2 regions of the Marinomonas sp. CT5 genome follow, and region 1 is predicted to be linked to the other one. Evidence: predicted binding sites of a transcription regulator. Region 1 holds the regulator's gene; the other holds the start of a gene.
What was found. The regulator LexA, encoded in region 1, represses DNA repair genes until DNA is damaged. The targets are predictions, from matches to a motif close to TACTGTNTANNTANACAGTA.
Positions count from the first base shown of each region.

Region 2: umuD (translesion error-prone DNA polymerase V autoproteolytic subunit) is a predicted target of LexA. The motif match lies at 3,032-3,051, and genes of this name have one in related genera.

Region 1 is NZ_CP025572.1:2,246,192-2,251,339, reverse strand. Features, by position in the region: gene C0J08_RS10500 (DEAD/DEAH box helicase) at 1-457, opposite strand, end outside; gene dinG (ATP-dependent DNA helicase DinG) at 723-2,846, opposite strand; gene lexA (transcriptional repressor LexA) at 2,916-3,539, shown strand; gene C0J08_RS10485 (hypothetical protein) at 3,636-3,896, opposite strand; gene C0J08_RS10480 (DUF6586 family protein) at 3,899-4,366, opposite strand; gene topA (type I DNA topoisomerase) at 4,363-5,148, opposite strand, start outside.
Region 2 is NZ_CP025572.1:2,573,981-2,579,128, reverse strand. Features, by position in the region: gene C0J08_RS12105 (OTU domain-containing protein) at 117-1,838, opposite strand; gene C0J08_RS12100 (methionine-R-sulfoxide reductase) at 2,468-2,833, opposite strand; gene umuD (translesion error-prone DNA polymerase V autoproteolytic subunit) at 3,067-3,516, shown strand; gene umuC (translesion error-prone DNA polymerase V subunit UmuC) at 3,513-4,814, shown strand; gene C0J08_RS12085 (5-methyltetrahydropteroyltriglutamate--homocysteine S-methyltransferase) at 4,933-5,148, shown strand, end outside.

The DNA of each region.
Region 1 (5,148 bases):
GTATTGCCAACTCACGCGTCGGTGCAATAATTAAACCTCGGGCAAAATTATTGGCTCGCTTTTCTTCCAAAGGGTAATCAAGAAAATCACTGATCATGGCTATCAAAAAAGCCGCTGTTTTCCCTGTCCCTGTTTGAGCCTGACCAATTATATCGTAACCCAACAAAGTCGTTGGTAACGTTTCGGCCTGGATCTCACTGCAATATTCAAAGCCCATTTCGGCAATAGACTTAATAACTCGGTCAGGAAGGTTCAAATCATGGAAGCGCATCTTGCCTTCAACTTCAGCAACCGGAAAGTCTTCTATAGACCAAACCTTAGCGTTTGTATTCTCAGTGGCCTTAGCTTCAGGACGTGATTGAGCATCATCATTATTTTTTGGACGCTTATTAGGGCGACGAGTACGCTTAGGTTTTGTAGTGATTTCTGCTGGAGCTTCTTGAGTTTGTTTTTCCATATTGGAATCTATACGCTTCTATTGTGATTTGAGGTTAATAATCTGAGCAAGGAGTGTACCTAATTGGTAAAGCTTTATCACCCCTTGCTTCCGCTTTGTTAAGCCTAGGAAGGATACGAATAAGTTCTCTTTCTTGAGGGCGAATAAAAATTCGTTATTGAAAGAGAGTGCAGGCTTTTGGGTTATGCCCTACTATTTTTTCAGAATAACGTTTTATTTAACCACTTCTCTGAAAGATTGAGGATTAATAAACCTACCTCCCTGACTACTGATACTTATAAGGAGGTAAACTATTAATCAATTGAGATCCATAACGCTTTGTTTTTAAACGTTTATCTAAAATATGTATTTCACCAGAATCTTTTTCGCTTCTCAATAACCGCCCAGTTGCTTGCACCAAACGCAACGAAGCATCTGGAATAGTAATTTCCATGAATGGATTGCCACCACGTTTCTGAATCCATTCAGCCAGCGTCGCTTCAACCGGATCATCCGGTACAGCAAATGGAATTTTAGCGATATACACACAAGTTAAATAATTGCCAGGTAAATCCACGCCTTCAGCAAAGCTTGCTAAGCCAAGCAATAAGCTTCCTTTTCCATCATCAATACGAGACTTGTGTGAGTCCAAAATAACACGCTTAGACTGCTCACCTTGCATCAAAAGTATTTCCTGCAATCCTGCTGAAACGGACTGGGCCACCTCTTCCATCTGTCGACGAGAAGAGAATAACACCAAGCTTCCTTTCTCCGTATTCACATGCTCATCTAAATAGGCAACAATTTCAGCAGTGTGCTGATCAACCCGATTGGGTTCATGCTCCATATCCGGTACGACCAACAGACCATTTTCTTGAAAATTAAAGGGACTCATAACTCGTAAATATTCGCTTTCCCTAGGCACCCCTGATCGCATATTAAAACGGTGGAATTGATTCAGCGCTGTCAATGTCGCGGAAGTCACCACCGCACCAAAACACTTATCCCACAACTGCTGCCTTAAAGTATTCGCAGCTAGGATAGGAGATCCTCCAAGTTCAATGTCTTGTTCCATTCCTTGACCAGACAAAATCAACCAGCGTGCATTAGGCGGATAATTTTGGTCATCGACAGTTGAATACAAACGCCACAAACCAATACAAACCTCTAAACGTCCAAGAATCACCCCAAGTATTGGCTGCCAGGTTTCAGCGGTCTCCGCGGTCACTCCCATTCCTTCGTTTTGCTTGGTCTTTTTACATTCTTCTTGAATACTTTCAATACTGTTAAATAGTTTTTGATACGTTGTTTGTAGACTGTAAGCAAGCTGACGCAATTCATCTGGAATAAGCCCGAACTCAAACCTATGCTGATTATTCTCTTGATCCAGTCCTAAACCTTGGATGTAAGGCGCCAAACCCTGCTGCGCATACTGGATAAAGTTGACAATATTCTGTATTTGCTGAGGAATCTTAAGTAATAACTGCCCAGTTACACTTACGGCATCAGTAAGTTCCTGCTTTAAATTCACCAAATTTTTTTCTAATTGACGCAACCAAGTAATACTTTGCTGTAAACGAACTTCATGACGAAAATGCCCTATTGCCTTATCTGGAAGGTGATGCCCCTCATCAAAAACATAAATTGTTTCTTTAGGCGGTGTAAGTATTGCCCCTCCACCCAAAGACAAATCAGCCAACACCAAATCATGGTTAGCAACAATCACATCCGCTACTTCGATTTCAGCACGGGCTTTAAAGAATGGGCAAGCTGAATAGTTTGCACAATTACGGTTAGTACATTGCTGATGATCTGTGGTTAAACGACGCCAATCTTGATCACGAACCACCCCGGACCAATTATCTTTATCGCCATCCCACTCCCCTTTTGACAGAGCAACATCCATTTCTTGATATAAAACGGTATTAACATCATCAGAATGCAAGTGTTGTTCAAACAGACCGGCAAACATATCGTCCATAGCTTGCTCTTCAGAACTCAAAAAACTCTCAAGATTGTTCAAACACAAATAACGCCCTCGCCCCTTCGCGAGCGTATATTTAAAGCTCAACTCAGTATGCTCGAGCAGATCCGGCAATTCTTTGTGTAAAATTTGCTCTTGTAGCGCCACCGTAGCGGTTGAAATGATTAATTTGAGGCCACGTGCTTTAGCGATAGGAATTGCTGCAAGACAATAAGACAAGGTTTTTCCTGTCCCCGTACCGGCTTCAATAACAGCAACATGTTTTTCTTCAAGTCGCTCACCTTCCGAGCCTTGTTTAATATTACCTAAAGTACGAGCAATCGCACCAATCATTTGGCGCTGTCCAGCCCTTGGTTTATGGGACTTCGCATCCAAAGAGGCTCGATATGCAAGTTGAATTTGTGTTTTTAGTTCGTCTGAAAGCATTTATATCATTGAGTATAGTTAGGAATGCTGTATATAATAACAGTAACTGTATAAACAACCAGATACCCTATGATTAAATTAACCAAAAGACAATCTGACGTTCTAGAAACCATTCGCGATTTTATTAGTGAAACTGGTTTTCCACCCACTCGAGCAGAAATTGCACGCAGGCTTGGATTTAAATCTCCCAATGCAGCAGAAGAGCACCTTAAAGCCCTTTGTAAAAAAGGCGCTATAGAGATGCTATCTGGCGCCTCTCGTGGCATTCGCCTTATTGATATGGCCTCTAATGATGAATCAAAAGACGACCTAGGTTTACCCGTTATTGGCAAAGTTGCAGCAGGGTACCCTATTTTAGCCCAAGAAAACATTCATTCTCATGTCGGCATACCTGCCAGTATGTTTTCCCCCCATGCTGACTACTTCTTGTCTGTCTCGGGAACCAGCATGAAAGATATTGGCATAATGGAAGGCGATTTACTCGCCGTTCATAAAACCACCACGGTACGGAATGGCCAAATTGTGGTTGCACGAATAGGCGATGAAGTCACAGTGAAACGATTCGAGCAAAAAGGCAGCATCGTCCGTCTAATCCCTGAAAATGAAGAATTTGATGACATTATTGTCAATTTAGAAAGTGAAGACTTTGCCATCGAAGGTTTATCAGTAGGGGTAATTAGACAAGGTATTTGATTAGATTAACCCTTATCAAATATTGTAAAAATTAAAGGCGAAGCATGAGCTTCGCCTTTAATTTAACTTCCTTATACACCTTTCGATCTCACACCCTTAATGTAAAATTTTAGGACGGTAGTCATCAAGATACTCTGATTCGTCTTCAAGAAAGGCTTCATCTGAATATACATAATCAATACCCGCATGAAACATACATTTCGCCATTTCAAAATAACGATCTTTTAAATAAGACCGAGTGTCATCGGAAATTTTAAGCGTTGCCAATGGCACTGTTTCCTCACCATCTTCACTGGCCGGACGCAGCACGATATCGCCGTTATCAAGCTCAACAATTTCTAGGTAGGATTCTTTCATATTCAATACTCTGATGACTCTTCTCTAAAACGTAATACTAATTCGACTAGCTTGGTCAAATAGAAACTCACTGACGCCCCAGCGTCATCTCCACGACCGATTAAATCATCGGCTTGAACCATAGACATTGAAGCGCGACACTCATACTGAACCAAATAAGCCTGGTTCAATAGAAAGCACCAAGAATCCTGCCGAGAAAGCAAATCATCTAACTCACCTAACACTGGCACAGCCATTTGCTTTTTTTCAGATTCAGCCAATAACTTAGCCACTTCCAGAGAGCCAGATAAAGAATAGGCAGCGGAGACTTCTTTCAATAGCCCATTCAACGCACTTCTTAATTGGAAAATAGCCGAACTTTCAAGGCCAACCTTCAGCCATGCTTCATTACAATCCTGACTTTGCTGTATAAAGCGTCTTGCCGTATCCAACTTTTGATTGGTTAGGCTAGCTAAACTGGCACTGGTCATTTCTTTTTACCTTCCTCAATCACCCATTTAGAACCAACATAAAAGGCTTTCCAGCCAGTTGGCTTACCTTCTTCGTTTTCCGTCATAACATATTGCTCTTTTGTTTTACGGCTATAACGAATAATCGTTGGGCGACCTTCGGAATCCTTTACTGGAGCATTCGCAAAGAAGTGATACTTAGAATCTATCTGATCCATATAAGGCAATAATTCTTTGACAAGAGGCGCTCTAGTTTCTCGTTTGCGTGGAAACTGACTCGCCGCTAGGAACAGCCCTGTTGCGCCATCACGAAGAACATAATGATCTTCTACTTTTTGACAAGCTAGATCGGGCATAGGCACAGGGTCCATCTTTGGTGGAGCCGCCTCTCCATTCTTCAGCAACTTACGAGTATTTTTACATTCCTCATTCGTGCAACCAAAGTACTTACCAAAACGCCCTGTTTTTAATTGCATTTCTGAACCACACTTATCACATTCAAGCGTTGGCCCATCGTAACCTTTTATTTTAAAAGTCCCATGTTCGACTTCAAAGCCAGAACAAGATGGATTGTTACCACATACGTGAAGCTTGCGATGCTCATCCATTAAATAACTATCCATGGCTGAACCACAAATTTTACAGCGATGTTTATTAATCAGCGCTTTAGATTCACCTTCTTCATCGTCTACAGCGACAGCTTCATCGCCTCGAACAAGGTTAATCGTTGCTTTACAGCGCTCTTTTGGCGGTAACGCATAGCCCGAACAGGATAAAAAGACCCCCGTACTGGCTGTACGAAT
Region 2 (5,148 bases), 330 kb from region 1:
TCCATAGATGTTATGCGATAAAGCGAGATTGATACTCAGCTGTAGTAATTCAGACTTAATCTGACAGTTACCCATGCAGTGTGATGCCTGTCAGGCCTTTCCTGCCTTAATAGGGCCTATGGAATATCATAATGATTCAGTTGGCCCAGGTTGTCTCTATCTTGCCAATTACAATGCACTATCGTTAATGTCGGCAGGTTACTGTCCAAAATCACTGAGGCTCCTGGGATGGGCTCGCCGTGAGCATTAACGACGCTAATGTTTGTGTTTAATACAATCGCCGTAGCTCTAATGGCAATAGGACCAGCCCAGCCTCCGTTTCTTATTGATTGAACTTCAGTCATCAATGCTTGTTGTGAAGTAAAAAAAGCAATGAATTCTTCTTGGTGGTCAGTAATGAATTGTGCTATCGAATTTCTTAATGTCTCCTGGCCATCAACCCTGATTTCAAAATGACCTGAGTTATCTGCTTTTGCCTGATGTTGAACACTGCGGTAAAAACAATGTCCATCCCCAGCTATTTGATGTCTGGTATCACCATTGCCTTGGCCACTGATCAACTTCTGTATTGTATTCACTTGTCTATCGTAGTGTTCGACTAAAAGACTCGAGGCCAATATGATGCTTGATTGAAACGCTATATCGTTAATATCTTGAAAACTCATGCTGCTGTCGGTATACATCCGTGACAATTGTCCCTTTTTTAATGGTGATATTTCAGGTACACCGTTTTCTTTTAGCCATTGAATGATATCGGCCATGTCGAGATGTTCTTGTTCATTAATATATTTTTGCAGGCCTTCTCTTACACTGCCCCATCTCATGCCTGACTTATCGGCACGTTCAAACATGAAAGCGTTCATGGTGTTATTTAATAACGAAGTATGTTGGGGGTTTATTTTGTTTATCGAGGTACTGTTGTTATTCAAGCCCAAGTACTTTGTTAAGTCAGTCGGTACACCCATGAATAGTTGTGAAGTCACTATATTCTGAGACTTCATTTGCACCCAAGTTTGTTCATTCACTTTGGACTCATAGCGTTTCATAATGGCTTGCGTGAAAGTATGTACCAGTTTATGACTCTCACCTTGTTTATCGCCAAACAGTACGTTCGGATCTAGACAAAATTCCCCTAACACAAACAAGTTGGGTTCTGGTAGATATCCGCCGCAGCTTCTTACTGCTATATCTCTTGCGAGCATATCTGTTCTGATTTGTTGCAACAAAAGTTGTTGGCGTGTGTCTTTAGAGACTTCTTGCAAGTTGGCTTGGCTGGGAGTGTAACCAAAACTAACTATGGGAGGATATTGGTACAATGTTGCCAAGACGACATCATCGTATATATATTCGGGTTGATATTGTTCCATGGATTGTCTGATAAAATCATACAGATAGTTAAATACATTTAGGCTGACTAATTCTCCGCTACGTAAATCTGTAACTGTCCGCAAAGAATCATCAGAGTCTTGGAAGCTGATATAAGGGATTAACCCAAGTTTCAAGTCGTTATTTATCGCCGTTTGGGTAATATTGTGTTTCATCAATGCGTTGCGAACCTTGCCATAGGGAAAGGACTCGCCTGTAAATTCGATAAGGCAGGATTGGATTACGACATTATTTTCCTCATTTTCCACGAGAAGAGTTTTCAGTTTGTCATTCAACTCTTGATAGATGCCTTGGACACCTAGAGTTCCTTGCCTGTAATTGAAGCCTAAACAAATAGTTAGGCGAATATCTTGGTTCAAATACGCTGTCAGTGCATTGATGAGCGCTGTAACTGATTGCCACGTAATGTTAACAGGCAAAATGATATTAACTATGATGCTAGGGTTTAGCATGCTATTTCTCCTAAGTTGACTTGCTGTTATTTTATTGGATAAGTTCTTGATAAAATCGTTGAAAACAACTGTAGAGTTGGTGGAACATATTGAAGGAGCACAAAAAATACACTTAAATCATATTTTGACGAATTTTCTGAATAAATCGCATAACAATCGCATTAAGAAGGACTCAAAAAGCTTGGCTTGGATCCTTCGTCGAAAAGTGTAACTAAGCTTTTAAATTTAGGCTCAGACAAGCAACACCCCTTAACCTCTCAAACCAAACCCTAAGCCCATCCCTCGATGGGCTTTTTCGTTTCTGTCCCTCCATTTTTATCTAAGGAGTAATCATGCGTCAGATGATGTCGCTCGGTGGTTTTGTGTTTTAGCTGAGCGAAGGCACGCCATACGAGGGTTTGCAGCGCACGAGCGACGGCGGTTGGGTCGCGGTGGCGCGATACGGTCAAAAGCCGATGAGCGAGAATTCAAACCAACCCTGTATGGGGTGAGCAAGCCATCGAACGTGTCAAAAACGCCATAGGTAGACACTTTGGGGAAGGTTTGTGCTGGGAGGAATACAAGGAGCGAAAGCCTCTAACCAGATTGGTTAGGGGCTTTCTTTTGTCAAATAGAGGAAGGTTTGTTTACTACTGGCTAATGAACTTCATCGAGATGGAGTTGACACAATGTCGAATGTTTTTGTCGGTGAGTCTTTCTCCTTCAAATACATGGCCGAGGTGGCCGCCACAGTTGGCGCAGACAATTTCGGTACGTCGACCATCGGCATCGGGAACGCGTTTAACGGCATTGGGAATTTCATCATCGAAGCTTGGCCAGCCGCAGTGTGAGATAAATTTATGCTCTGAAGTGTACAGCGGTGCTTCACATTGTCGACAGACATATAAGCCACCTTCCATTTTGTCGGTGTATTCTCCGCTGAACGGACGTTCTGTACCTTTATTCAGAATGACATTGGCTTCTTCTGGGGTCAGCTTGTTGTATGGTTTGCTCATAATACTTGTCCTCCTGTCACTATGATGACGGTTGTGATGCTCAATTATGACATGTCTTATTTGTGCAGACTAAGACAATACATTGCACGTAGAGTTCGATTGATGAGTCTTGGTTTGTTGTGCGTCTGTTTTGTGGGGGAAATACAATGCGCATTTTAGAGTGAATTTTTGCTTGGTTATTTATTGGGTTTGAAACTATACTGTATATTCATACAGTATTTTGGTGTTTTGCTATGCGAGTGACTTATCTTGGGGCTTCTAATTCTGCTGCTTTTATTCCTTCTAATAGTGTTCAAATTCCGCTTTATGTTGAGTCTGTGTCGGCTGGGTTTCCTTCGCCAGCACAGGATTTTGTTGAGCGAACGTTGGATCTTAATGAGCTTTGTATCCCGCATCCTATGTCGACTTTTTTTGTGCGAGCGCAAGGAGAATCGATGGTCGATGTAGGGATTTATTCGGGTGATGTGTTGGTGGTTGATCGGTCTTTAACGGCAAGACATGGTGACATTATTATTGCCAGTATTCATGGGGAAATGACGGTGAAAATGTTGGAGTTGAAGCCTGAGGTTTTATTGCGTCCAAAGAATAAGGCGTATGCCGCTATTCCAATTACTGAGGAGTCGGAGTTTGAGGTTTTTGGTGTTGTAACTAGTGTGGTTCGTCGTTTGGATCGTGCTGGATGAAAACGGTGTTTGCTTTAGTGGATTGCAATAACTTTTATGCCAGCTGTGAAAGGGTGTTTCGGCCAGATTTAAAGCATAAACCGATTGTCGTTTTGTCGAATAATGATGGTTGTATCATTGCTCGATCCAAAGAGGTAAAAGCGCTAGGGGTTAAAATGGGAGGCCCATTTTTTACCTTGCGAGATGAAATTGCACGACATGGTATCGTGTGTTTTTCATCGAATTATGCTCTATACGCAGATATGTCTAATCGAGTGATGACTTTGTTAGAAGAAGAGGCGCCTCAGGTGGAGGTATATTCTATTGATGAAGCGTTTTTAGACTTAACGGGTGTGGAATGTGTTGTTGATTTGTTGTCTTTTGGCCAGCGGCTGAAGCGTAAAATTGATCAGTGTACTGGGATTCCTGTTTGTGTGGGTATTGCTCCAACTAAGACGCTGGCTAAGCTGGCGAATCGTGCGGCGAAAAAGTATTCAAAAACAGGTGGTGTTGTCGATTTAACTGATCCTGCCCGACAGCGTAAGTTATTAGAGTTAGTTGATGTTGGTGATGTTTGGGGTGTTGGGCGTCGGATTTGTGAAAAATTAAAAGCAAGAGGGATTTATACGGCGCTGGATTTGGCTGATACGGACGCAAAGTCCATACGCAGAGAGTTCTCTGTCGTACTGGAGAGAACAGTTAGAGAATTGAATGGTGTTGCTTGTTTGGATATTGAAAGTGTCCGGCCTGTGAAGCAGCAGATTATTTGCAGTCGTTCCTTTGGTCATCGTATCACTACTCAGCAAGAGCTACGGGAAGCTGTTGCGAAATACACCGCTCGTGCCGCTGAAAAATTGCGTGCTGAAAAGCGCCTTTGTCGCGTCATAAGTGTGTTTATACGCACTAGTTCACATGTTCCAAAAGAAGGGCGTTATTCGAATTCTTTGTCAGTAGAGTTACCATGCCCAACGGATGATACTCGAGATTTACTTGATGTGGCGCAGGTGATTTTTGGTCGGCTTTGGCGCTCTGGTTTTCGCTATATGAAAGCGGGCGTTATATTGGCGGATTTTTATGAGCAAGGCGAATATCAGGAAGATTTGTTTCAGGCTGATTTATCTCCTACGAATATTTTTGAGTTGGAAAAACGAAAAGCAAGCGCCAGCAATTTGATGAATGTGGTGGATCAGATAAATAGTAGTGGCTTAGGGAATGTGTTCTTTGCTTCTCAAGGTGTTTCGCCGCAATGGTCGATGAAGCGAGAACATTTATCGCCTGCTTATACAACGAGGTGGAGTGATTTGCCGAAGGTTTGGTAAGTATATAATGAATTTTCCACATGTTTATCATGAAGGTCTTGAGTTTCATTCCTTTTATGGCTTGGTTAGGATGACGACTTATTTCAACGTCAAAGTAAGTTATTAAGAGGTGTTTGCCATGGAATTTATTCCTTTCCGTTCTGATGTTGTGGGCAGTTATCTTCGCCCTGAGTGTCTTCATCAAGCTCGTCGTGACTTTAAAGAAAATAGACTATCAAGAGCGGAGTTAACCGCGGTTGAGGATCGTGCTATTACCGAATTGGTTGCGCAACAAAAAGACGCTGGCTTGAAAGTGATTACAGATGGCGAATTTCGTCGCAGCTTGTGGCATATC